Regions from separate parts of the Caballeronia sp. LZ003 genome, predicted to be linked through region 1. Evidence: riboswitches for the same ligand, from Rfam matches in the RefSeq annotation. Region 1 holds a riboswitch; the other holds the start of a gene.

Region 1 (11,727 bases):
GGGACGCCGCGTTTTCATTTATTTATCCCGCGAATGTCGATTTGCTAAAGGCATCGGGCGCAAGCGTCAGCTATTTTTCCCCGCTAGCGGATGAGCCCGTACCCGCTCATGTCGATGCGCTCTACTTGCCCGGCGGCTACCCCGAGCTTCACGCCGCGACGCTTGCTTCCAATGCGTGCACGCGCGCTTCGATAAGAGAACATATCGCGCGCAATTGCGCGGTAGTCGCGGAATGCGGCGGTATGCTCTACCTGCTCGACGCACTGACGGATGTCGAAGGCAATCGTCATTCAATGCTAAGCGCCCTTCCCGGCGACGCCACCATGCAACGCCGTCTTTCGCGGCTGGCGATGCAACGAGTCGACACCGCCCACGGTCCGCTCACCGGCCACACCTTTCACTATTCGACGCTCAAGACATCGATGCAGCCTTTCACGACAGCCACGCACGCAACGACCGGTGCGCAGGGCGAAGCGCTTTATCGTCATGGCGCGATAACGGCCACTTACATGCACGCTTACTGGCCCTCGAATCCTGCGGCAATGGCTGCGCTCTTTCGCGGCGAAGCGCTATGACGACACCGACCGAAATCGGGCCACGCGATCTCGCCGAGATGATCGGACGCGCCAGCGCGCAGGAACCAATCGGCTCGCCGTGCACCGGCGTGTGCAAGCTCGATGCATCGAGCGGCCTGTGCGCGGGATGCTTTAGAAGCCGCGAGGAAATTAAATTCTTTAGAACGATGGACGATCACGCGAAGCTCGCGTTGTTCGACCAGTTGCTTGAGCGGCGCGCGGCCTCGCAATGAACGAAGGCCCGCGCTCGTGCTCAAGCGACGCGGGCCTTTTGACATCCATCGAGCATTCGATTCAGGCAGCGGCCATGCGACGCGCGGCCGGACGCTCGAGTTCACGTGACGCAAGCGCGCCGAAGAGCAGTCCAAGCGTTGCCCAGATCAATGCCTGGATACCGACGGCAGTCAGCCTGAAATTCCACAACAACGACGCGGAAAAGTCGGCGGGTACTTCGTCGACAGAAGGCAGTGCCACTTGCGCGATAACCATCAGGACGACATAACCAGCCGCCGCAATAAGCGCCGCGTTCCAGTTGCCGCGACGCGCCTGCAAGCGTCGCTGCGCATAGACCGCGAACACCGCGCCGACGATTGATATCGCCACCATGCCGAAGAAAAGCGCCGTACGCGGACCGATGGTTTCGGCATTGCCCACGGCGGGCGGGTTTGGGGGATATTTGATGAACGGCACGAGCGCAACGCTAACGAAACCAATGAGCGCAAGCAAAACCGACGTTCCGCGCGCATGCAACGAGCCGAGCCGCCCATAAGCCAAGGCAAAGATCAGCGAGAAAATACCGCCTAAAGCCGTGCCGAACACCACCACGCCCGTTAGTAAGCCCAAACCCGCTTGCGTGTCCCGGCTAACGAGTTCTTCATCATCACCATGACTATGCGATTGCGCTGCCGCCGCTTCATCGTGATGATCGTGTGCGGGCGCTTGTGCATGCTCGTGCTGTTCTTCGAACGCGATAGCCCGAGCAACTGAAGGTTCGCCGAAGCCGCGCGCAAAGCCAAAGCCGATCAGGCCCGCGACGAGTCCCGCGACCATGCCGCGTATAAGCAAGTTGCGAATCATGCTCCGTCCTCAATGGCACGGAAAGCCGAGCAAGTGTCGGCCATCGTGAACGAATTCGTGGACGTACATGCCCGAGATAATGGACGTTGCACCTTGCTCGGCGCCGACGAAATAAATCGCGATCAGCAGAACGAGGCCGATAAAAACGGTCCAAGGAAGGACCTCACGCACCGGAATGGGGACCGGTGCATCGTTAGCGGGCGTTGCAATACCAGCGGAAAAAGCCGGCGCGTTGGACATATTCATTGAAATTTCTCCAGGGAAAAGCGCGTCCCGATAGACGAAGAGCATGCAGCGGGGTCTGACTCGCGGCATCGCGCTCTTAGCGCGAACCGCATACAGTGGCGCGACCGTGCCGGGCTTCCACCGGCTTCCTCGCACTGCAAGCTTGCCATTCTATGATGATTGCCGGCAAAGTAAAACGACCATGAGCTAAAGCCTATGCAATCGACATTGATTTTGCTGTGCCACGCCGCCACGCATGCCATGAAAAGCGGGCGTTTTCCGCAAGGCGACGAGCCTGTCGAACAGGCTAAATGCACGCTCGATGTCCCGGGCGAGCCAAGCCGCGTCACATCCAGCCCGGCCCGCGCTGCTTGCGAAACAGCGGCTTGGATCACGACAGCTTTTTCGATCGATGTCGCATTCGACGATATCGACTATGGAGAATGGCGCGGTCGTTCCATTCGCGAGATTAGTGAGCGCGAGCCTCAAGACGTTGCGGCATGGCTTTCCGATCCCCATGCAAGGCCGCATGGCGGCGAGAGCGTGGCAATGCTGTCAAAGCGCGTTGAGAAAGCGCTCGAGGGGCTTGCTTCGAATACGGAGCACGAATGCTGCATAGTCGTAACGCACGCCATCGTCATGAAGGCGGCGCTCTGTATCGTGCGCGACGAACCGTTGTCGTCGATACTCAAGATGGATCTCGCGCCGCTATCGTCCGTCTTGCTCAAGTTCGCGGAAGGCAAATGGACAAACGTGCCCTCCTGAACTTAGATGGCCGCTCGGTGCTCAAAGCAAGCAGCGACTGGTTCGCTCAAAGGAGACAGCAATGGCGCACTATGTGGATGGTTTCGTCGTACCAGTGCCGATCGACAAGGTCGACGCGTATCGCAGCATGGCCGATGCAGCGGGCAAAATATGGCTGGAATATGGCGCGCTGCAGTTTGTCGAATGTATTGCCGACGATGTTAAGCCAGGCGAGCTCACCTCGTTCCCTCGAAGCGTACAGCTCAAGGAAGGCGAAACGGTGGTCTTCTCGTGGATCGTCTATGAATCGCGCGAACAACGTGACGCCGTCAACGCCAAAGTAATGGAAGACTCGCGCCTTAAGAGCATGATGGAAAACGGCGAACCGCCGTTCGATCCCAAACGCATGTTCTTCGGCGGCTTCAGGACGCTGGTCGAACTGTCAAAGGCCTGATTATTTTTCGAATGCCTAAAACCAAGGAGCCATATCGACATGTACATTGCCATGAACCGCTTCAAGATCGTTCCAGGCGCGGAAGCCGATTTCGAACATCTCTGGACAAGCCGTGACACGCACCTCAAGGAAGTGCCGGGCTTCGTGGAGTTCCATCTGCTAAAGGGACCGACGCGGGATGACCATGTCCTCTATTCGAGTCACACGATCTGGACAAACCATGCTGCGTTCGAACAGTGGACTCAGTCGGATGCATTTCGCGCCGCGCATCGCAATGCGGGCGGAGAAACCAGGCAGCTTTACTTAGGCCACCCGGAATTCGAAGGCTTCGAAGTGATTCAGACGGTTAAATAAGAGCCGCCTGTCTTACAAGACCGTGAACGAATTGCGTCGCTCGCTAAGGCCTTCCTAAGCCTTAGCGCCACGCGCCATTCGCTGCAATGTCGATGAATCGATGGCTCCGGCACAAATGCGCACGGCCTCCTTAAGCGTACGTGGACGTCCCTCGCCAAACTGCGATTCAAGCATGGCGACGGCGCGTAAGCGTTCGTCATTGCCCAGCTTCTCGCCAGTCGCAAGCTCCAGCACGGAGATAAAGTAAGCAGCCGGCGGCGCCGCGTTAGGCTGTGCGGACGCACCGCCTGATCCATCATTCCCGTCGTTGCGCGCGGGAAAACCGGGCGTCCATCTGGTGTCGTATCGGCTATTCATGGGTCTGTTCATTTGGGTGCCAAGGCGCTTGCGCCAGCTTTCGATTGAACAGACATTCAGCAAGGACCGTTCCAAGCCAGCTCGCGCCTTAATTAGCGCTGTTATTTTTGTCTAACAATAAAGCTCTAGCAACTCGACATGCAGCGAGATCCCATGCCGCGCATCCGACGGACTTAAATACGATCGGGCGTTCGTTTTGCACGCTCGCCGTGATTGCTTGTGCAAGTGGATTGACGTTTTCCCATTTCACACCAGCAAGGATGAAATCCCCCGCTTCATGGCGCGCCCCCGCCGGGTCATCGACATACAAAGCGCTTGAATCGATAGTGCCCGGCGCTATTTCTGCCGCATCAGGCGTAAAGGCGCCAACACCGATGACCAACCGATCTGCTCGCGCCGGCAGCGTATAGACAGGCTGCTTGCTGGTGGTCGCGGTGATGACGACATCGACAGCTTCAGGAATGTTTGAGCTTTCAAGCGCCGCTAGCTTTGGCGAAGCCGCTGCGTGGGCCTTGCAAAAGGCATTCGCACGCTCGGTTCGCGACCCCTGGACGATGATCGATGCATCGGGATAAACGCTCGCGATCGCCTCCGCATGGTAGGCCGCCTGCTTGCCCGTACCTATCACCAGCACCTGTTTCGGCGGCTGCGCGCTTAGAGCGCGGATAGCGAGCATCGATACCGCCGCCGTTCTGCGCCCCGTTACAGTAGGGCCGTCGAGCATGAATTGCGGCACGCCGGTGACGGCATCGAATGCGGTGACCTGTCCGTGAATCGTGGGCAAACCAAGCGCACCGTTACCCGCGCACACGTTGACGAGCTTGTGCATGGCCAAGTCCGCCGCGCTTGCAGGCATCGACAACATGATCCCACCTCGCGCAAGCGGCACCACCATGCGCTCCGGACTGACGATGCGGCCCGCCGCGTAATCGAGCATGGTGGCGGCGAGCGTGTCGACCAGGCGGTCATAAGGAACGAGCTGCGCGGTGCGTTCGGCGTCGAAAATTGGAATCGCGCTTGAGGTTTGATTCATCGTGTCTTGGCCTCGGAAGGGAAAGTTGCCATCGCAATGCCACTGAAATATCGCAACATTCTAACGGCGTAAGCGACCTCGACAATTTGCCCTTGATGCACTAAACGCGCAAAGCGTTGCATACGCCGTCATATGATTGCCTTCTAATACAGTCATAATCAAGCAATCTGCGCCGCAAAAATTGCAGCGGCAAGCCGCCCACGGAGCCCCCAATGAACGAGATGGACAAGCAGCGCCGCTTCCATGCCGACCTGATCGACAGCTACGACGAAGAGTTCGAAATGGAGATCGACGACCGCTTCCTGGATGGCGAGGCAGCGTTCTCCGACGAGGAACGGCAGCTTCGTAAGACCTATTTCCGCGAGCTATTTCGCTTGCAGGGCGAACTGGTGAAGTTGCAGGATTGGGTCGTGCATACGGGCCATAGACTCGTGGTGATTTTTGAAGGCCGCGATGCGGCCGGTAAAGGCGGTGCGATCAAGCGCATCACGCAGCGGCTGAACCCGCGCGTGTGCCGCGTCGCTGCTCTGCCTGCGCCGAATAATCGTGAACGCACGCAATGGTATTTCCAGCGCTACGTATCGCATCTTCCGGCAGGCGGCGAAATCGTTCTGTTCGATCGAAGCTGGTATAACCGCGCGGGAGTAGAACGCGTGATGAACTTCTGTACTGACGCCGAATACGAAGAGTTCTTCCGTTCCGTGCCCGAGTTCGAAAAGATGCTCGTGCGTAGCGGCGTTCAGATCATCAAGTACTGGTTTTCTATTACCGATGACGAACAGGAAGTGCGCTTCGAGGCGCGTATTGAAGATCCGCTAAAGCAGTGGAAGCTGAGTCCGATGGACCTCGAAAGCCGACGCCGCTGGGAAGCCTATACAGCCGCTAAGGAAGTCATGCTGCAGCGTTCACACATTCCCGAAGCGCCGTGGTGGGTGGTTCAGGCCGTCGACAAGAAGCGTGCGCGGCTGAACTGCATGCATCATCTGTTGAGTCAGGTGCCGTATCACGAGATCGAGCACTCTGCGATTACGCTGCCCGAGCGCGTATTCAATCCGGATTATTTGCGGCAGCCCGTGCCGGAAACCATGTACGTCCCGGAGATTTACTAAAGCGCTTTAGCAGCAGTGACTGCACCCGATGTGTTCCTGACGGTGCAGCGTGCGGCGAATGGCAAACTGATACGCTTGCTGCGAACCCTTGAACACCATCACGAACATGACTTGCGCGAGGTTGAAGTCAAGGGTGACCATCAGGCGCATGAGTAGCAGCAGTGGCAGCACCACGGCTGGTTGATACAGTTGTCGGGCAATTAATGCTTTCATCTTTAGCTCCCATTTCCATATAAGAATTTTAGGGATTTGCAGGCCCGGGATAAATGGCCCGCGGATGAAGACATATGTTCCCCGATACGAACAATAAGGCCCTGCATGCTGCAGGGCCTTGAAGACACATTACTTCTGCGCGAGACTCGGCTCAGGCACCGGCGCGGGCATCGCATCGCCCCAGCCGCCGCCTAATGCACGTATCAAGTTGACTGTGGATACCGCCTGCGTTCCCGCAAGCTGCACCGAAGTACGCTGCGATTGCAGCACAGTGCGCTCCGCATCGATCACATCGAGATAATTGACCGCACCTTCCGTGTACTGCGTTCGCGAGAGTTGTGCCGCGCGCACTGAAGCCTTGACCGCATCCGATTGCGTAGCCGTCTGATCTTCGAGAATGCGCAAGTCGGACAAATTGTCTTCTACCTCACGAAATGCAACGAGCACTTGTTGCCGATAATTCGCAGCGTCCTCTTCATAGATTGCACGTGCATTCGCAAGATTGCCCTTGCGACGGCCGCCATCGAAGATTGGAATATTCAGCGCCGTTCCCGCGAAAGGGCCCAGCAGGAATGTTCTGCTCGACCATTTGAAGAGATCGCCAAGCGTTGCCGACTCGAAGCCGCCTGCGCCCGTCAACGTGAGCGAAGGGAAGAATGCAGCCTTTGCTACGCCTATGCGTGCATTTGCTGCGGCCATCGAACGTTCAGCAGCAGCAATGTCAGGACGACGCTCAAGCAAGGTTGAAGGCAAGCCCGGTGGCACGCGAACCGTCACTGGCTTGAGCGGATTCGCCGCCACGCTGAATTCAGCCGGCGTCTTGCCGAGCAGCACCGCAAGACTATGCTCGGACGATGCGCGCAGACGTTGCACGGTCATCGCATCCGAGCGCGCGGTCGCGAGCTCGGACTTGGCGCGCGCCACATCGAGCTCACTGATGTCGCCTTCATCGAAACGGCGCTGCACGAGTTTCAACGCTTGCTCGCGCAACGTAACCGTGCGCGTGAAGACATCGTTCTCCGCATCGAGCTCGCGCAGATTGAAGTAGTTCTGTGCGACGTCCGCTTGCAAGGCCAACTGCACCGAGCGGAAAAGCGCTTCGCCTTGTTGCGTGTCGGCGTTGGCGGCCTTGACGGAATCCGAAACGCGGCCGAACAAATCGACTTCATACAATGCGCTCGCCTGGGCACGCCACAACGTTTGTGCAGGCACATTGGCATCGGCCGGCAGGAACTGCGATGCCGGCGAGAACTTCTCACGCGTCGGACCGAAGCCTGCATCGAGCGTCGGGAACAGACCCGCACGCGCAGTCTGGTTGATTGCGCGCGCTTCCTTCACGCGTGCCGCTGCTGCCTTGAGGTTCTGGTTCGCTTCCTGCGCCTGACGTTCGAGATCGTTGAGCGCGGGATCATCGAACAAGGTCCACCACTCGCCGCGCATCATTTCTTCGGAGGGTTGAGCCGTTTTCCAGGTGCCCGTTTCCGAAGGAGCAAGCGCGCTCGTATCGCTGGTTCGTTGCGGCGTTTCCTTGTAAGCGGAAGGCGCATGCACATCCGGCTTTTCGTAAGTGGGCGCGAGCGAGCAGCCCGCGACCACCAGCAGCGCCGCCATCAAACCCGGAAGGCCCAGCCATCGTTTCATATGCAACTTGTTCATGTTTGACCTCATTGCGCCTCGTAAGAGCCGCCGATACCCCGCATCTGCGGATGCGAGCCGTGCTTGTCCGTCACATGCTCCGTGCGCGAGAGCTTGCGCAGGATCACGTAGAAGACCGGCGTCAGCATCAGACCGAAGAGCGTGACACCCAGCATGCCGAAGAACACCGCAACGCCCATTGCATGACGCATCTCCGAACCCGCACCCGAAGACAGTACGAGCGGCACCACGCCCATGATGAAGGCGATAGATGTCATGAGAATCGGGCGCAAGCGCAAGCGGCTTGCTTCGATCGCGGCCTGCACGATCGAGCGTCCCTGCATCTCCAGTTCGCGGGCGAACTCCACGATGAGAATCGCGTTCTTCGCCGACAAGCCCACCAGCACCATTAGACCAATCTGCGTGAAGATGTTGTTGTCGCCATCCGTAAGCCAAACACCGAGCAGCGCCGACAGAATGCTCATCGGTACGATCAGGATCACCGCGAGCGGCAGGGTCAGGCTTTCATACAACGCTGCAAGCACGAGGAACACGAGCAGCACGCTGATCGGGAACACCCACAAAGCCGCATTGCCCGCGAGAATCTGCTGATACGTGAGATCGGTCCATTCGAACTTGATCCCGCGCGGCAACACTTCCGCGGCGATTCGCTCCGCCGCTGCCTGCGCCTGACCCGATGAATAGCCAGGAGCCGGACCGCCGTTGATGTCAGCTGCCGTGTAGCCGTTGTAGCGCACCACCATTTCCGGACCATAGGTCGGCGTCACCCTGACGAGCGACGAGAGCGGCACCATGTCGCCATTCGCGTTGCGGGTCTTCAGCAAGCCGATATCTTCAGGGTTCGCGCGGAACGGGGCATCGGCCTGCACGCGCACTTGATACACGCGTCCGAAGCGGTTGAAGTCGTTCACGTAGAGCGAGCCGAGATACACCTGCATCGTGTCGAAAACATCTGTCACGGATACGCCAAGCTGCTTGGCCTTGACGCGATCCAGATCGACGTTCAGCTGCGGCACGTTGATCTGATAGCTCGAGAACGTCGGTCCGAGTTCAGGCGTCTGCGAGGCACGCTTGATGAACGCCTGCGTCGCATCCGCAAGCGCTGCGTAACCGAGCGCACCACGGTCCTCCAGTTGCATCTTGAAACCACCGAGTGTACCCAGCCCGAGAACCGGCGGAGGCGGGAACACGGCGATGAACGACCCCTTGATACCCGCATACTTCTGATTCAGCGCACCCGCAATCGCATTGGCGGAAAGTGCCTTGTCATGCACGCGGTTCTTGAAGGGCTTCAACGTCACGAACACGATCCCCGCGCTCGATGAGTTCGTAAAGCCGTTCACCGACAAGCCCGGAAATTCCACCGCGCTTTCCACGCCCGGTTGCTTGAGCGCGATGTCGCTCATCTGCCGGATCACGCCTTCGGTACGGTCGAGCGATGCGCCATTGGGCAATTGCGCGAAGCTGATCAGATATTCCTTGTCCTGCGCGGGCACGAAACCGCCCGGCACAATCTTGCCCATCAGAACCGCACCTGCAAGCAGCACGGCATACAGCACCATCATCACGGCCTTGCGGTTGATGACGCTCTTCACGCCCTTGCCGTAGGCATCCGAACCGCGATGAAAGACCTTGTTGAACTGACGGAAGAAGCCGCCGAACACGCGGTCCATGCCACGCGTGAGCCAGTCCTTCGGTTCATCGTGACCCTTGAGCAACATCGCAGCCAGCGCGGGCGACAAGGTCAACGAGTTGAATGCGGAGATCACCGTTGAGATAGCGATGGTCATCGCGAACTGCTTGTAGAACTGACCCGTGAGGCCCGACATGAACGCGAGCGGCACGAACACGGCCACGAGCGTCAAGGCAATTGCGATGATCGGCCCGCTCACTTCGCGCATGGCCTGATACGTCGCCTCTCGGGCAGATAACCCCGCTTCGATATTACGTTCGACGTTCTCCACGACGACGATTGCATCGTCCACCACGATGCCAATCGCGAGGACCATCCCGAACAATGACAACGCGTTGATCGAGAAGCCGAACGCAAGCAGCAGCGAGAACGTGCCGACAATCGACACCGGCACCGCCAGCAACGGAATGATCGAAGCACGCCAGGTTTGCAGGAACACGATCACCACGAGCACGACCAAAGCGATGGCTTCAGCGAGCGTATGAATTACCGCTTCGATACTGGAGCGCACGAACTGCGTCGGGTCATAGACGATCTGATACTCGAGACCCGCAGGCATATCCGCCTGCAGTTCCTTCATCGTCTTGCGCACTTCATCGGAGATTTGCAGCGAATTTGCACCCGGCTGCTGATTGATTGCGATTGCAACCGCCGACTTGTTGTCGAGCAAGGAACGCAAGCCATACTCCGATGCTGCGAGTTCGACGCGCGCCACATCGCTCAGATGCGTGACCGCACCATCGGGCGATGTCTTCAGCACGATGTCGCGGAACTCGGACTCGTTCTGCAAGCGGCCGCGTGCATTCACGTTCAGTTGCAAGGGCGTATTCGGCAGCGTGGGCGAACCACCGATCACGCCTGCCGCCACCTGCACGTTCTGTTCACGAATGGCGTTGACCACGTCGGTCGCCGTCATGCCGCGTTGCGCGACCTTTTGCGGATCGAGCCATACGCGCATCGAATAATCGCCCGAACCCCACAGTTGCACTTCACCCACACCCGAGATGCGTTCGAGCCGATCCTTCACGTTGATCAGCGCATAGTTGCGCAGATACGTCATGTCGTAACGGTTGTTAGGCGAGTTCAGGTGAACCACCATCGTCAGCGTCGGCGAGGACTTGATGGTGGTCACGCCAAGCCGCTGCACGTCTTGCGGCAAGCGCGGCAAAGCCTGATTTACACGGTTTTGAACGAGCTGCGTGTTTTTGTCCGGATCGGTGCCGAGCTTGAACGTGACCGTGGTCGTGAGGTTGCCGTCGCTATTCGCCTGCGACTGCATGTAGAGCATGTCCTCGACGCCGTTGATCTGCTCTTCGATTGGCGAGGCCACGGTCTCCGCGATCACCTTCGGATTCGCGCCCGGATACTGCGCGTGCACCACGACCGAAGGCGGTACGACTTCCGGGTACTCGGAGATCGGCAGCTTGAACATGGCGATGACGCCAGCCAGCAACACGATCACCGACAGCACGCCCGCAAAGATCGGACGGTCGATGAAAAATTTGGATATGTTCATGACGAGTTCTGTCTGTTCGAGATGCTTACGAAGCCGATGCCGTTTTCACGGGCGTCGCATTGGCGTTGCTGTCCATTGCGACGTTATTGGCCTTGATCACATCGTTGGGACGCACGCGCTGCAAGCCATTGACGACGATGCGTTCGCCCGGCTGCAATCCCTTCGTAATCACGCGCAGGCCTTCATGCGTGGCGCCTAACGTGACTTCGCGGTACTGCACGCGGTTGTCCTTGTCCACCACCATGACGTACTTCTTGTCCTGATCGGTGCCGACAGCCGCGTCATCCACGAGCACAGCCGGATGCGGCGTGCCACCGCCGACCTTGATGCGTGCATAGAGTCCCGGCAAGAGCGAGCCATCCGGATTGTTGAAGCGCGCACGCACGCGGATCGTGCCCGAGGTCGTATCGAGGCGGTTATCGACGGAATCGACCACGCCTTCGCGCGAGTAACCGTCTTCGTTTGCAAGACCCAGCGAAACAGGCACGCTGCTGCCCGTATCGCGGCCGAGATAGCGCAAGTACGTCTGTTCGTCGACATCGAACGAGGCATAGATCGGCGAGACCGAGACCAGCGTGGTCAGAAGCGGCGCATTCGCACCCGTCGAGACGATGTTGCCCACCGTGAGCTCTGCACGCGATACGCGCCCCGATACGGGCGCCACGATATGCGTGTAGGCGAGGTTGATCTTCGCCGTTTCGAGCGCAGCCTGCGCGGCCTT
Region 2 (11,727 bases), on a different contig from region 1:
TGCGCGACGCGGACAGGCCGGGCGCGTGCGTGCTCATCGACTGCCTGACGCTCTGGCTCGCCAATCTGCTCTTCACAACCGATAACGCCGACGCGCAGAACGCGTCACTGCCGCGCGAGGCCACCGATGCCTTCGATGCCTTCGACCGCGCGCTCGCCGCCGTGCGCGGCACGGTCATCGTGGTATCGAACGAAATCGGCTTGGGCGTGGTGCCGCTCGGTTCCGTCACGCGCCTTTATGTCGATGAACTCGGCCGATTGAATCAACGCGTCGCCGCCGCAAGCACGCGCACGACGCTGATGGTCGCGGGTCTGCCGATCGCGCTGAAAGGCTGACCGGCGATGCTCCTGCTTTCCTTTTACTCGATGTCCTTGCTCGCGGTGCTCGGCGTGATCGTCGATCGCATGTTCGGCGAGCCGCGCACGCGGCATCCGCTCGTCGCCTTCGGGCGATACGCCACGAAGCTCGAAGCGCGCATGAACACGGGGCATCGGGCGCGGCCGGCGGGCATGCTTGCGTGGCTTGCGGCCGTCGTGCCGCCGGTGTTGGTCGCGTGGGCGCTCGTGAGCGTGCTGCCGCCCGCGTATGCCGCGGCCGTGCATGTGATCTTGCTGTGGTTCGCGCTCGGCGCCAAGAGCTTGCGTCAGCACATTGCGCCGATTGCCCGCGCCCTCTCGCTCGGCGACCTCGAAAGCGCGCGCAAGCTCACCTCGCGGATCGTGTCGCGCGATACCTCGCAAGCCGACGAGAACGCCCTTTCGCGCGCGGCCGTCGAATCCGCGCTCGAAAATGGCAACGATGCGATCTTCGGGGCGCTCTTCTGGTTCGTGATCGCGGGCGGGCCGGGCGCGCTCGCGTTTCGCCTCGCCAATACGCTCGACGCGATGTGGGGTTATCGCACGCCGCGTTACCTGCGCTTCGGCTGGGCGGCGGCGCGCATCGACGATGTGCTCAACTTCATTCCCGCGCGCCTCACGGCGGCGAGCTACGCGCTCGCGGGCGACACGCGCATGGCCTGGCATTGCTGGCGCACGCAGGCGCGTGCGTGGGACAGTCCGAACGCAGGGCCGGTGATGGCCTCGGGCGCGGGCAGCCTCAATGTGCTGATTGGCGGCGCGGCGGTTTATCACGGCGTGCTCGAAGCGCGTCCGACGCTCGGCGCGGGTCATGAGGCCACGCCGAGGCACGTGGTCGCGGCGTTGAGGCTCGTCGAGCGTTCGATCTTGCTGTGGCTTGCCATCCTGCTCGTCTTTGCCTTGATGAGCGCGTCCGGACATGGGTGATTCTTCTGTTTCGATTCGACGCGTCCATCACTTCGCGCCTTCCACACGCCATCATGGCTGATCCACTGCGTCCCATCCGTCACGGCGGCAATCTGCGCGAAGCCGCGCGTCGATACGGCATCGCGCTCGACGACTGGCTCGATCTTTCAACGGGCATCAACCCCTTAGGCTATCCGGTCCCGCCCATTCCGCCCGATGCCTGGCGCCGTTTGCCCGAAGACGCCGATGGTCTCGCCGAACTCGCCGCGACTCATTACGGCGCGCCGCTCGCGCTGCCCGTCGCGGGTTCGCAGGCCGCCATTCGTGCCTTGCCGTGGCTCTTGAAGAAGGGCACGGTAGCCATCGCACCGTTGACGTATGGCGAGTACGCGCCGGCGTTCGTGCGCGCGGGCCATTCGGTCGTACCGCTCGATGTAAATGCCGACACGTTGCCGAATGCCGTCGATCACGTGATCGTCGCCAATCCGAACAACCCGACCGCCGAGCGTCTCCCGCGCCACGTCTTGCTGCATTGGCATGCGAGGCTGGCATCGCGCGGCGGTACGTTGATCGTCGATGAAGCATTCGCCGATGTCGATCCGGCCGAGTCTCTTGCCGGTCGCAGCGCGGATGCGGGGCTTGTCGTCCTGCGCTCGGTCGGCAAGTTCTTCGGGCTCGCGGGAATTCGCGCGGGCTTCGTGCTTGCCGCACCCGATGTGATCGCCATGCTCACCGATGCGCTGGGTTCATGGACCGTCAGCGGCCCCGCGCGTCACGCGGTGCGGGCGGCTTTCGAGGATCGCGCGTGGCAACGGGAAACCCGCGAACGCTTGCAGCGCGATGGCGCACGGCTCGCGGCGCTTATCGCGCATCATGGGTTCGACGCGCGTGCGACGCCGCTTTTTACGTCGTTCCAGACATTGGATGCGAGCGGCTTGCAGCATGCGCTTGCCACGCGCGGTATCTGGACGCGGCTCTTCGATCCGGCTGGGATGACGCCGAGTTTGCGCATCGGCTTGCCAGGCAGCGAAGGAGAATGGGTGCGGCTTGAACGAGCGATGGCGGAGGTTTGCGCGTGACGTCGAAATCTTTCTGGCGCACCTTGGCTGCGCGGATCGGCTTGCTTGGCAGTGAAGTCAATCGGGCGCAGCTTGAACGCTCGCTCCCGGTGGCTTGCGCGTGAGCTTAGAACTCGTCTTGCGCACCTTGGCTGCGCGAATCGGCTTGCTCCGGCGCGCAAGCAACCGAGGTCTGCGCGCGTTCGCCGCGCATTCGCTTCGACACGCCGTTCCGCATGTCCTTCTCGCAACGACGTTGACGCTGAGCGCATCGCCCTCTGTCGCCGCTATCACCGTCACCGACGACAGCGGCTCCAGCATCACGCTCGCGACACCCGCCACGCGCGTCGTGAGTCTCGCGCCGCATGTCACCGAATTGCTGTTCGCGGCGGGCGGCGGGTCGCGTATCGTCGGCGCGGTGACGTATAGCGATTATCCGAAGGAAGCGCAGGCTATCCCGCGCGTCGGCGACAACAAGGCGCTCGATCTGGAGCGCATCGTCGCATTGCATCCGGACTTGATCGTCGTATGGCGGCATGGCAATGCGGCGCGGCAGATGGATCGGCTGCAAGCGCTCGGCATTCCGATCTTCTTCAGCGAACCGCGCCATCTCGACGATATCGCGAGCAACATCGACCGGCTCGGCGCGTTGCTCGGCACGGAAGCGAACGCACGCGCGGCGTCGGCTGCATTCACGCGCGATATCGGCAGTCTGCGGACGCGTTATGCGCAACGTCCGCCGGTCGGCGTGTTTTATCAGGTGTGGGACGACCCGCTCATGACGCTCAACCGCGACAACGTGTTCAGCGAAGTGATCGCGTTGTGCGGCGGCGTCAACGTCTTCGCCGCGAACGACACGCGCGTGCCGACCATCTCGACCGAAGCCGTGCTCGCGGCGAACCCGGAAGCCATCGTCACCGCGACGCCCGGCGCGACGACGCCGAATCGCGCGTTGCCCGCACTCGATCGATGGAAGCGATGGGGTTCGCTCACCGCGGTGGCGCGCGGCAACCTCTTCGGTATCGATGGCGATCTGATCAATCGGCCGACGCCGCGCATCGCGCTGGGCGCGGCCGAGCTTTGCAAGGATCTGGAGCAAGCGCGCGGGCGTCGCGGAAAGTGACCGAAGCGGCCCTGCCCTCAGGCATTCCACCGCACCAGCAGCCACTTCCCTCTCACGCGCCTGAACTGCACGATCGCGCCGAATTCGATCGGCCATTGCAACACGCTCGCGCGCTCCATCCCGAGCATATGCGCTGTCAGCACGCGCATGACGCCAGCATGCGCGATCACATGCACCGGCCGTTCGGCACGCTCGATATCGCGCAACCAGTCCTCCACGCGCCCGGCGAACTGCACGAGACTCTCCCCGCCATGCGGCCTCGCGTGTTCGATATCCGCGGCCCAGGCATCGATCAGCGCGCGATCGATCGCATCCCACGCGCGCCCTTCCCATGCGCCGAAGTTCATCTCGGCGAGGCGCGCATCGACGTGAGGCGCGATGCCACCGCTCAACGCCGAGGCCAGCGATGCACATCGCACGAGTCCGCTCGAATGCCAGCCATCGACACACGCGGGCACGTTCAGCGACAGCATGCGCGCCTTCAGAGCGCAAGCCGATGCATTCACATCGCGCAGCAAGGGAACATCGGTCTGGCCGTAGCACACGCCTGCATCGACGCGCACGGCTGGATGCCGGATCAGTACGAGATCCATGCGAGCCCGATGAGATAAATGGCCAGTTCGAACACCTGTTGCGCGAAGCCGAGACAATCCCCCGTATAGCCGCCGATGCGCTTCACAAAGTAACGTCCCATCGCCCAGCGCAGCACCGTGAGCAACGCGATCGTCAGGCAGGCGAATTTCCAGTCGATGACAAAGAGCCACGGCACGCCGAAGATCATCGCAATCAGAAACGAGCCCGCGCTCATGCGCTGTGCGACCGGCTTCGCCTTGCCCTCGGCGCGCACATAGTCGAGCGTGACGAGATAGCTGATGGCGAAAACGCGGCTCGCGGCGTGCGCGGCGATCAGCAACCATGCGGCAATAAGCGGCGGCGTGCTCGCAAGCGTCTGCCACTTGAGCGCCAGTGCAATGACGAGCGCAATCGCGCCGAACGCCCCGATGCGCGAGTCATGCATGATGCGCAACACGTCATCGCGCGTATAGCCGCCGCCGAAGGCGTCGGCGCAATCGGCAAGACCGTCTTCGTGGAACGCGCCGGTCAGCACGAGCGTGGCGGCCATCGACAGCAACACGGCAACGCCCAACGGAAGCACGCGCAACGCCGCGAGCAGGACGAGCGCGGCAACACCGCCGACCATCACGCCGACGAGCGGAAAATAACGCGCCGCCGCGTTCAGATAAGCGCGCTCGAAGCCAACCCAACGCGGCACCGGCACGCGCGTGAAGTAACCGAGCGCGGTGAAGAAGTAGCGCAGTTCGTCGAGCGGACGGGTCATTGCGGCAAGCGGGTCGAGACGCCCGCGCGCCTGAACGCAGTGACGCGCCCCGACCTCGTGCAGCGCTTGCGGATGATGCTCATCGCCGTCACTCTCGCTTATCCGTGACACCCGCCGCCTCGAAGCTCGCCATCTCATCGACGAACGCAACGGCCGCGCGCAGGATCGGCAACGCGAGCGCCGCGCCCGTGCCTTCGCCAAGCCGCATGTCGAGTTGCAACAGCGGCTCCGCATGCAGATGCGCGAGCATGCCCCGATGCCCCGCCTCGTTCGACGCATGCGCGAACACGCAGTAGTCGAGCACCTCGGGTGCGATCTTCGCCGCGACGAGCAGGCCGGAAGTCGCGATGAAGCCATCGACGAGAATCGTCATGCCCGCGTCCGCCGCAGCGAGACACGCACCCGCGATCATCGCGATCTCGAAGCCGCCGAACGTCGCGAGCGTGTCGATTGCATCGCCTTCGGCCGCATGCAACGCGAGCGCTCGGCCAAGCACGTCGCGCTTGTGCGCAAGGCCGCGATCGTCGAGACCCGTGCCGCGTCCGACGCATTCGCCAATGGGCACACCGCACAGACGGCTCATCAGGCACGCCGCCGCCGACGTGTTCGCAATCCCCATCTCGCCGAAGCCGATCACGTTCGTGCCGAGCGCCGCGTGATGCCGCACACGCGCCGCGCCGCGCGCGATGCCTTCGAGCGAGGTCTCGCGCGACATCGCCGCTTCCTTCGCGAAGTTGCGCGTGCCGAGGCCGAGCGACAGACGCTCGTAGCCGCTATCGATGGGAATCGGTGTCGCCACGCCCGCATCGACCACTTCGAGCGTCATGCCGACCGAACGCGACAGCGCGTTGATCGCCGCGCCGCCCGCCAGAAAATTCGCGACCATCTGCGCGGTCACTTCTTGCGGATACGGACTCACGCCCTCGGTCGCGATACCGTGATCGCCCGCAAACACGATCATCGCCGGGCGCTCGATGCACGGCTTCGTCGTGCGCTGAATCACGCCCATTTGCAGCGCGAGCGTTTCGAGCCGACCGAGGCTGCCCGGCGGCTTCGTTTTCGTATCGATGATGCGTTGTAGTTCGGCTTCGCGCGAACGGTCTGGCGCGCGGGGCGTAGGCAAGTCGTGAGCGTTTGACATCGGCAATCCTTCAGGTGCGTGCAACGGGAATGGACGGCACGAGCGCTTCGTGCTCGCCATCGCGGATCAAGGCTAGCGGATAGCCGAACGCGGCGCTCGCGCGTTCAGGCGTGAGCACGTCCGCGACGAGACCGGCGTGCGCGCCGCCCTTGCCATCGAGCAAAAGCGCGTGCGTCGAAAAGCGCCGCGCGAGATTGAGATCGTGACACGAGAAAATCACCGTGCGGCCCGACTTGCACGCGGCGTCGGCCAGTACGTGCAGACAATCGATTTGATGATGCAGGTCCAGATGCGCGAGCGGTTCGTCGAGCAGCAAGAGCGGTGTGTTTTGGCACAGCACGGCGGCGAGCGTCACGCGTTGCCGTTCGCCGCCCGACAATGTCAGGACATCACGCGAGGCGAACGATAGAAGACCGAGCGCATCGAGCGCGGCACGCGCGGCAGCGCGGTCTTCGGCGCTCTCCCAGCCCCAGCCCGTGACATACGGAAAGCGGTTGAGCAGCACGGTGTCGAGTACAGTCGCGCTGAAGGCATCGTGCGAGCTTTGCGGCATCAGCGAGCGCGCGCGTGCGAGATCCGCCGCGCGCCAGGACGCGAGTGCGCGGCCATCGAGCGATATCGCGCCTTTGGCCGGCTTTGTCAAACCCGCGAGCACGCCAATGAGCGTGGTCTTGCCCGCGCCGTTCGGCCCGGCTATGCACCACATCTCGCCCGCGCCGATACTTTGCGTGAGGTCTTCCACGAGCGTGCGTGCGCCCGCGCGCAAGCTGACGTGTTCGATATGCAGGGTCATCGCGGTCTCGCCAGCAGCATCCACAGGAACATCGGCACGCCGACGAGTGCGGTCACCACACCCACCGGCAATTGCGCGGGCGCGATCGCCGTGCGCGCGACGAGATCGGCGCTCATCACCGCGAGGCCGCCTGCCAGCGCCGACGCCGGCACGAGCATGCGCTGATCGTTGCCGAACGCGAGCCGCAATAGATGTGGCACGACGAGCCCAACGAAGCCGATGGTGCCCGCCGTCGTGACAGCCGCCGCTGCCGCAAGCGATGCGACGAGGTACACCGACAGCCGCACGCGCGAGACAGGCACGCCGAGCGAACGCGCGGCCGTATCGCCACGCAACAGCACGTTGAGTTGCGGCGCGAGCGGCACGACGACGATCATCGCGACGACGAGCGCGATCAGCGCGGGCCACGGCGTCGCTGCGCCGTTCAGGTCGCCCGTCAGCCAGAAGATCATCCCGCGCAAGCGATTCTCCGGCGCAATACTGAGGATCAACGTGATGAGCGCGCCCCAGCCCGCCGCTATCACGACCCCAGTCAGCAGAAGACGCGGCGAGGCATCGCGATCGCCGTGCCACAGGTCGCGTCGCGCGAGTCCGAGCACCAGCACGATGGATGCGAACGCGCCCGCGCACGCCGCCAGATCGATGCCCCACCACGGCAGCGACGCGAGCATCGCCGTGAGTGCGAAGGTCGCCGCTCCGCCGGATACGCCGAGCACGTACGGCTCGGCCAGCGGATTGCGCAACAGCACTTGCAGCAGCGCGCCGGAAAGCGCGAGCAAGGCGCCCGAAGCAAAACCCGCAAGCGCGCGCGGCAAACGCAAGGTGAGCACGATGTCATCGGCGATATCGGGCGCGGCCGCATGCGCGTGCAGCAACGCCGCGATGGCGCGCGGCAAGGGCAACGCGACGCTGCCGAGCGCGAGCGACGCCACGAACACAAGCAACGCGGCAAGCCCGAGCGCAGCCCAGATGCCTAACGCGCGTTTCGCGTTCATCGCGCGGCGCAGGTCAACGGTGTCGCTCACGACGGGCGCCAGCCGAGCGTGACATAAGCGCCGCGCCTCGGCGTGTTGTACGAATAAGCCAGTTCATAGTTCCGGTCGAAGAGGTTGTCGACACGCGCGCTCACGTACCACGACTTCGTGATGTCATAGCGCGCCGACAGATTCACGACGCCATAGCCCGCGAGCGTCGAATCGTAATCGCTGCGCGCACCGCTCACGATCCACTCGCCACCCACGCGCCAGCTTCCTATCGAGCGATGCGCGCTGAAACTCGCGAAACGCCGCGCACGGCGCGTCAGGTCCTGATTGCCGGTTTCATCGACGGGATTCTGGAACGTCACGCCCGCGCGCAAATCAGTGGCGCCGACATGCCCTGCCCACGATCCCTCGACGCCCTGCACCTTCGCGCGTCCGACGTTCTGCGCGATATAGAAGCCGCTGCCGTCCGATACGTAATCGATCAGATTCGAATAGCGCGTCTGAAACGCCGTCACGCGCAGCACGCCCACTTGGTCCGATGCGTACTGCAGCGCCGCTTCCACCGAATGACTGCGCTCGGGCTGAATGGACGGATTGCCGCTGAACGGATAGTAGAGATCGTCGAAGCTCGGCGCGCGGAACGACGCCGCGTAACTCGCGCTCGCGCGCCAGTGCGTGTCGATGTTGTACGCATAGCCCAGATAGTAGCTGTTCGCGCCGCCGAAATCGGAATACTGGTCGTGGCGCAGATTGGCCTGCACTTCGCTCGGACCGAAGCGTCCCACATAGCCCGCGTACACCGAATTCACGTGACGATCCGGCGCGCTGAACTGATCCGAATCGAGCGTCTGGTCGAGATGCTCGTAACCGAACAGGAGCTTGTGCGCCTCCGTCAGGCGAAAGTCGTTCTGCCACAGATACTGGCGATCCTCGGAATTGAAGCGGCTCGTATAGATGCCGTTCTGCTCGATGTTCGCGCGGTCCTGTCCCTGCGCGACCGTGAAATGCGTGGTCCACTGGTCCGTGATACGGCCGTTCGCAAACACCGATGTCGACCGCACGCGACTGTGCGAATCGTTGAGATCGCCGGGCAAGCCGTAGGCATCGTCGAAACTGTCGATGCCGTTCGACTGATAGAAGCGCACGCCCGCGTCCCATTTGTCGCCGAACTTGTGGCGCAGCGTGGCCGCGACGCTTTCGTTCAGATAACCGTTCGCGTTCGGATTGGCGTTGGGCGCGAGCGCGGGATCGATCGACGAGAAACCATCGGTCTTCTCGCGCGATACGTTGAAGCTGAAGGTCGTGCGGCCTTCGCTATCGAGCGCGCCGGAAACGCCCGCCGCTTGCCGCTGCGTGTGATAGCTGCCGTATTCCGTCTCGAAGTAGAAGCGCGGCGGATGCGCCTCGCCGTCTTTCGTGAAGATCTGCACGACGCCGCCGATCGCGCCCGAGCCGTACAGCGCCGACACGTTGCCGTCCACGACTTCGATGCGGTCGATCTGATCCGGCATGATCTGCGCAAGCTGCGCCGAACCGAGCGATGCGGATTCCACACGCACGCCGTCGATCAAAACGAGCGATTGCGTCGAGGACGCGCCGCGTATGAACGCGCTTGCATTCGCTCCCGGGCCGCCGTTGCGCGTCACCTGCACGCCGGGCGCAAGACCGATGACGCCGAGCGCGTCGTAGGCATTGCTATCGGCGATATCCTGGGCGTCGAAGAGCGAAGTCTGCGCGATCGTATCGGCGAGAGGTTGCGCGGTGCGCGTCGCGGTCACGACGACGGGCGCGAGCGGCGGTTGCGAGGCTTCGTCCGCGAGCGCTTCATGAGCGAGCAGCCATGTGTTGAGGGCGACGAGCGCGGCGCGTTCGATCGTTTTGCGTCTGCCCGCGTGTCGGGCAAGTGGCGATACCATGCGTGAAATGTTCCCATGCGTAGGCTGGCGCGACCTCGCTCCCCGCAAGGCCAATGCGCGACGAGCGCGCTCGAATGCGAACAGACGAACGCGCTGAACAGTTGGCCGGTATCCGGGCTGGCGACACACCGTCCCGCCTTCCCACGCATGAAGCGCAGTGGCATCGACACGTTCTTCGCCTTGCCTGCGTCGAGCGGCGGATTCTTGCGAATCAGACAAACTCGCAAGCAAACTCACACGACGGCGCGGCGAAAAACGCGCAAGGGACGACTTGCAACTTGCGTTGCGGTCGCTTACCGTTGCGGGGGCAGCACAGGTTGGCGTGGCCTTGGCGGCGCCGCTTCCTGTTTCCCGTTTGACTGCGCCCGCAAAAGAATGCGGACGCGAGCACCAAAAGTGCGGCAAGTGTAGGAGCGCGATTCAGGACCGTCAAGAAACGACCCTGGCCGATCATCGCAAGACACACGGCTCACGACGAACCCAACTAGAACCCGCCGTCGCAACACATCGGCAGCGCCCGCGCTTTCCACACACGAATGCATCGCGATGCACGCATGATCGCGTGCTGTTACGTCTCGAAACGAGACAATTATCGGAAGCTCCGTTGAACCGCGCTAGAATGCGAGGTCTTTAGAGGACGCAGCACATGCTCAACGAACTCGAATCACTGTCAGGAAATATCGGCCGGCTGATCCAGATCAGCGAGCGGCACAATCAGGCGCGTCTCGCGCTTGAAGCACAAATCGAACAACTGCGTAGCGACTACGCGAACGTGCAGGCAGAGCTCGTGCAAATGCGCGAGGAGCGCGACACGCTGCAAGCCGAACGTGATTCCCTCTCGGCCAAGATCGACGACGCGCAGGTCCGCCTGAACGCGATCCTCGAAAAGTTGCCGCGCGGCAAGTCCGCGAATCATGCCGAGACGGAAAATCAGCTCGATCTCCTCGATGCCCGTTCTCACGATGTGCAAGCCGCGCACGAGCATGCGCACGCGGGAGAGCACAGTGAGCATCATCACGGAGAGAAGGCATGACGACCACGCAGATCGAAGTATCCATTCTCGGCCAGCAATATCGCCTCGCCTGTTCGCCGGAAACCGAAGGCGCGCTGCGTGAAGCGGTGGCACGCGTCGACGCCGAGATGAACAAGGTGCGCAATGCAAGCAACGTGCGCGGGCAAGACCGCATCGCGGTGATGGCCGCGCTTTCACTCGCTTCCGAATTGCTGAGGCTGCAAGAAAGCGTGCGTCATGGCGAGGCCTTCCCCGCCGAGGAAATTCGCCGCACGATGCACTCCATGAACGAACAGCTTGGTGCTGTCATCGCGCAGTATGAAGTGCAGTGACCGAAGTGCTGCGACGCCGCTCCTTGGCGAACGCTAATCGGTCGCGCGATGTCAATCGAAAAAAGAAACTGCGCAATTGGTGTCGAGAGGCTGCATTAGACATTCGATTGGTGTAGAGTGACTACTCCCTGCCTGGTTCGCCAAGGTCATATATTCCTTGAACCAATGCTACATTGGCACGGTTGTGGAAACTTGCAGCACGGGCGCGCGCGTCACTCTGTCTGATGTACCCGAAGTGTTGCTTACTGCGACCAATCTTGAACCCAGGTTCAGGATGCCGGCCTAGCGGCCGAGGTGGGGACCCTACTCCAGCGGCATCGGTTCATACCGATGCCGTTTGCTTTTGTCGAGCCCGTTTTAAAACCCCGTTGCCGAATCCATCATGCGCTACTGGCTGATGAAGTCCGAACCGGACGAAGCGAGCATCGATCATCTCGCGCACGCGCCGAAGAAAACCCTCCCGTGGACGGGCGTGCGCAACTATCAGGCGCGCAACTTCATGCGCGACCAGATGCAAGTCGGCGACGGCGTGCTTTTCTATCATTCGAGTTGCCCGGAACCGGGCATTGCGGGCATCGCCAAAGTCTGTTCTACGGCCTATCCCGATCCCACTCAGTTCGACGCCAAAAGCCCGTACTTCGACGCCAAGTCCACGCAGGAGACGCCGCGCTGGATGCTCGTCGATGTGCGCTTCGTCAAGAAGACGCCGTTGATTCCGCTCGCGACATTGCGCGAACACGCGGAACTCGCCGACATGCAAGTGCTGGC

The links. Region 1 has a riboswitch for cobalamin ahead of QCE79_RS26590 (CbtB-domain containing protein). Riboswitches for the same ligand answer to the same signal wherever they lie in the genome.
Region 2: another riboswitch for cobalamin. It lies ahead of QCE79_RS03000 (TonB-dependent receptor domain-containing protein); the one in region 1 lies ahead of QCE79_RS26590 (CbtB-domain containing protein).

The regions. Positions count from the first base shown of each region.
Region 1 is NZ_JARUXJ010000004.1:533,605-545,331, reverse strand. It holds gene QCE79_RS26605 (cobyrinate a,c-diamide synthase) at 1-575, shown strand, start outside; gene QCE79_RS26600 (DUF1289 domain-containing protein) at 572-808, shown strand; gene QCE79_RS26595 (CbtA family protein) at 870-1,652, opposite strand; gene QCE79_RS26590 (CbtB-domain containing protein) at 1,662-1,892, opposite strand; cobalamin riboswitch at 1,928-2,052, opposite strand; gene QCE79_RS26585 (histidine phosphatase family protein) at 2,094-2,642, shown strand; gene QCE79_RS26580 (DUF1428 domain-containing protein) at 2,704-3,075, shown strand; gene QCE79_RS26575 (antibiotic biosynthesis monooxygenase) at 3,115-3,429, shown strand; gene QCE79_RS26570 (hypothetical protein) at 3,484-3,849, opposite strand; gene lhpI (bifunctional Delta(1)-pyrroline-2-carboxylate/Delta(1)-piperideine-2-carboxylate reductase) at 3,875-4,819, opposite strand; gene ppk2 (polyphosphate kinase 2) at 5,032-5,928, shown strand; gene QCE79_RS26555 (hypothetical protein) at 5,935-6,141, opposite strand; gene QCE79_RS26550 (efflux transporter outer membrane subunit) at 6,271-7,797, opposite strand; gene QCE79_RS26545 (efflux RND transporter permease subunit) at 7,806-11,006, opposite strand; gene QCE79_RS26540 (efflux RND transporter periplasmic adaptor subunit) at 11,032-11,727, opposite strand, start outside.
Region 2 is NZ_JARUXJ010000001.1:651,436-663,162, reverse strand. It holds gene cobU (bifunctional adenosylcobinamide kinase/adenosylcobinamide-phosphate guanylyltransferase) at 1-335, shown strand, start outside; gene cbiB (adenosylcobinamide-phosphate synthase CbiB) at 342-1,283, shown strand; gene cobD (threonine-phosphate decarboxylase CobD) at 1,337-2,341, shown strand; gene QCE79_RS03030 (cobalamin-binding protein) at 2,577-3,443, shown strand; gene QCE79_RS03025 (histidine phosphatase family protein) at 3,461-4,036, opposite strand; gene QCE79_RS03020 (adenosylcobinamide-GDP ribazoletransferase) at 4,021-4,782, opposite strand; gene cobT (nicotinate-nucleotide--dimethylbenzimidazole phosphoribosyltransferase) at 4,871-5,923, opposite strand; gene QCE79_RS03010 (ABC transporter ATP-binding protein) at 5,934-6,716, opposite strand; gene QCE79_RS03005 (iron ABC transporter permease) at 6,713-7,711, opposite strand; gene QCE79_RS03000 (TonB-dependent receptor domain-containing protein) at 7,738-9,615, opposite strand; cobalamin riboswitch at 9,701-10,025, opposite strand; gene QCE79_RS02995 (ATPase) at 10,262-10,648, shown strand; gene QCE79_RS02990 (cell division protein ZapA) at 10,645-10,959, shown strand; RNA gene ssrS (6S RNA) at 11,082-11,264, shown strand; gene QCE79_RS02980 (EVE domain-containing protein) at 11,342-11,727, shown strand, end outside.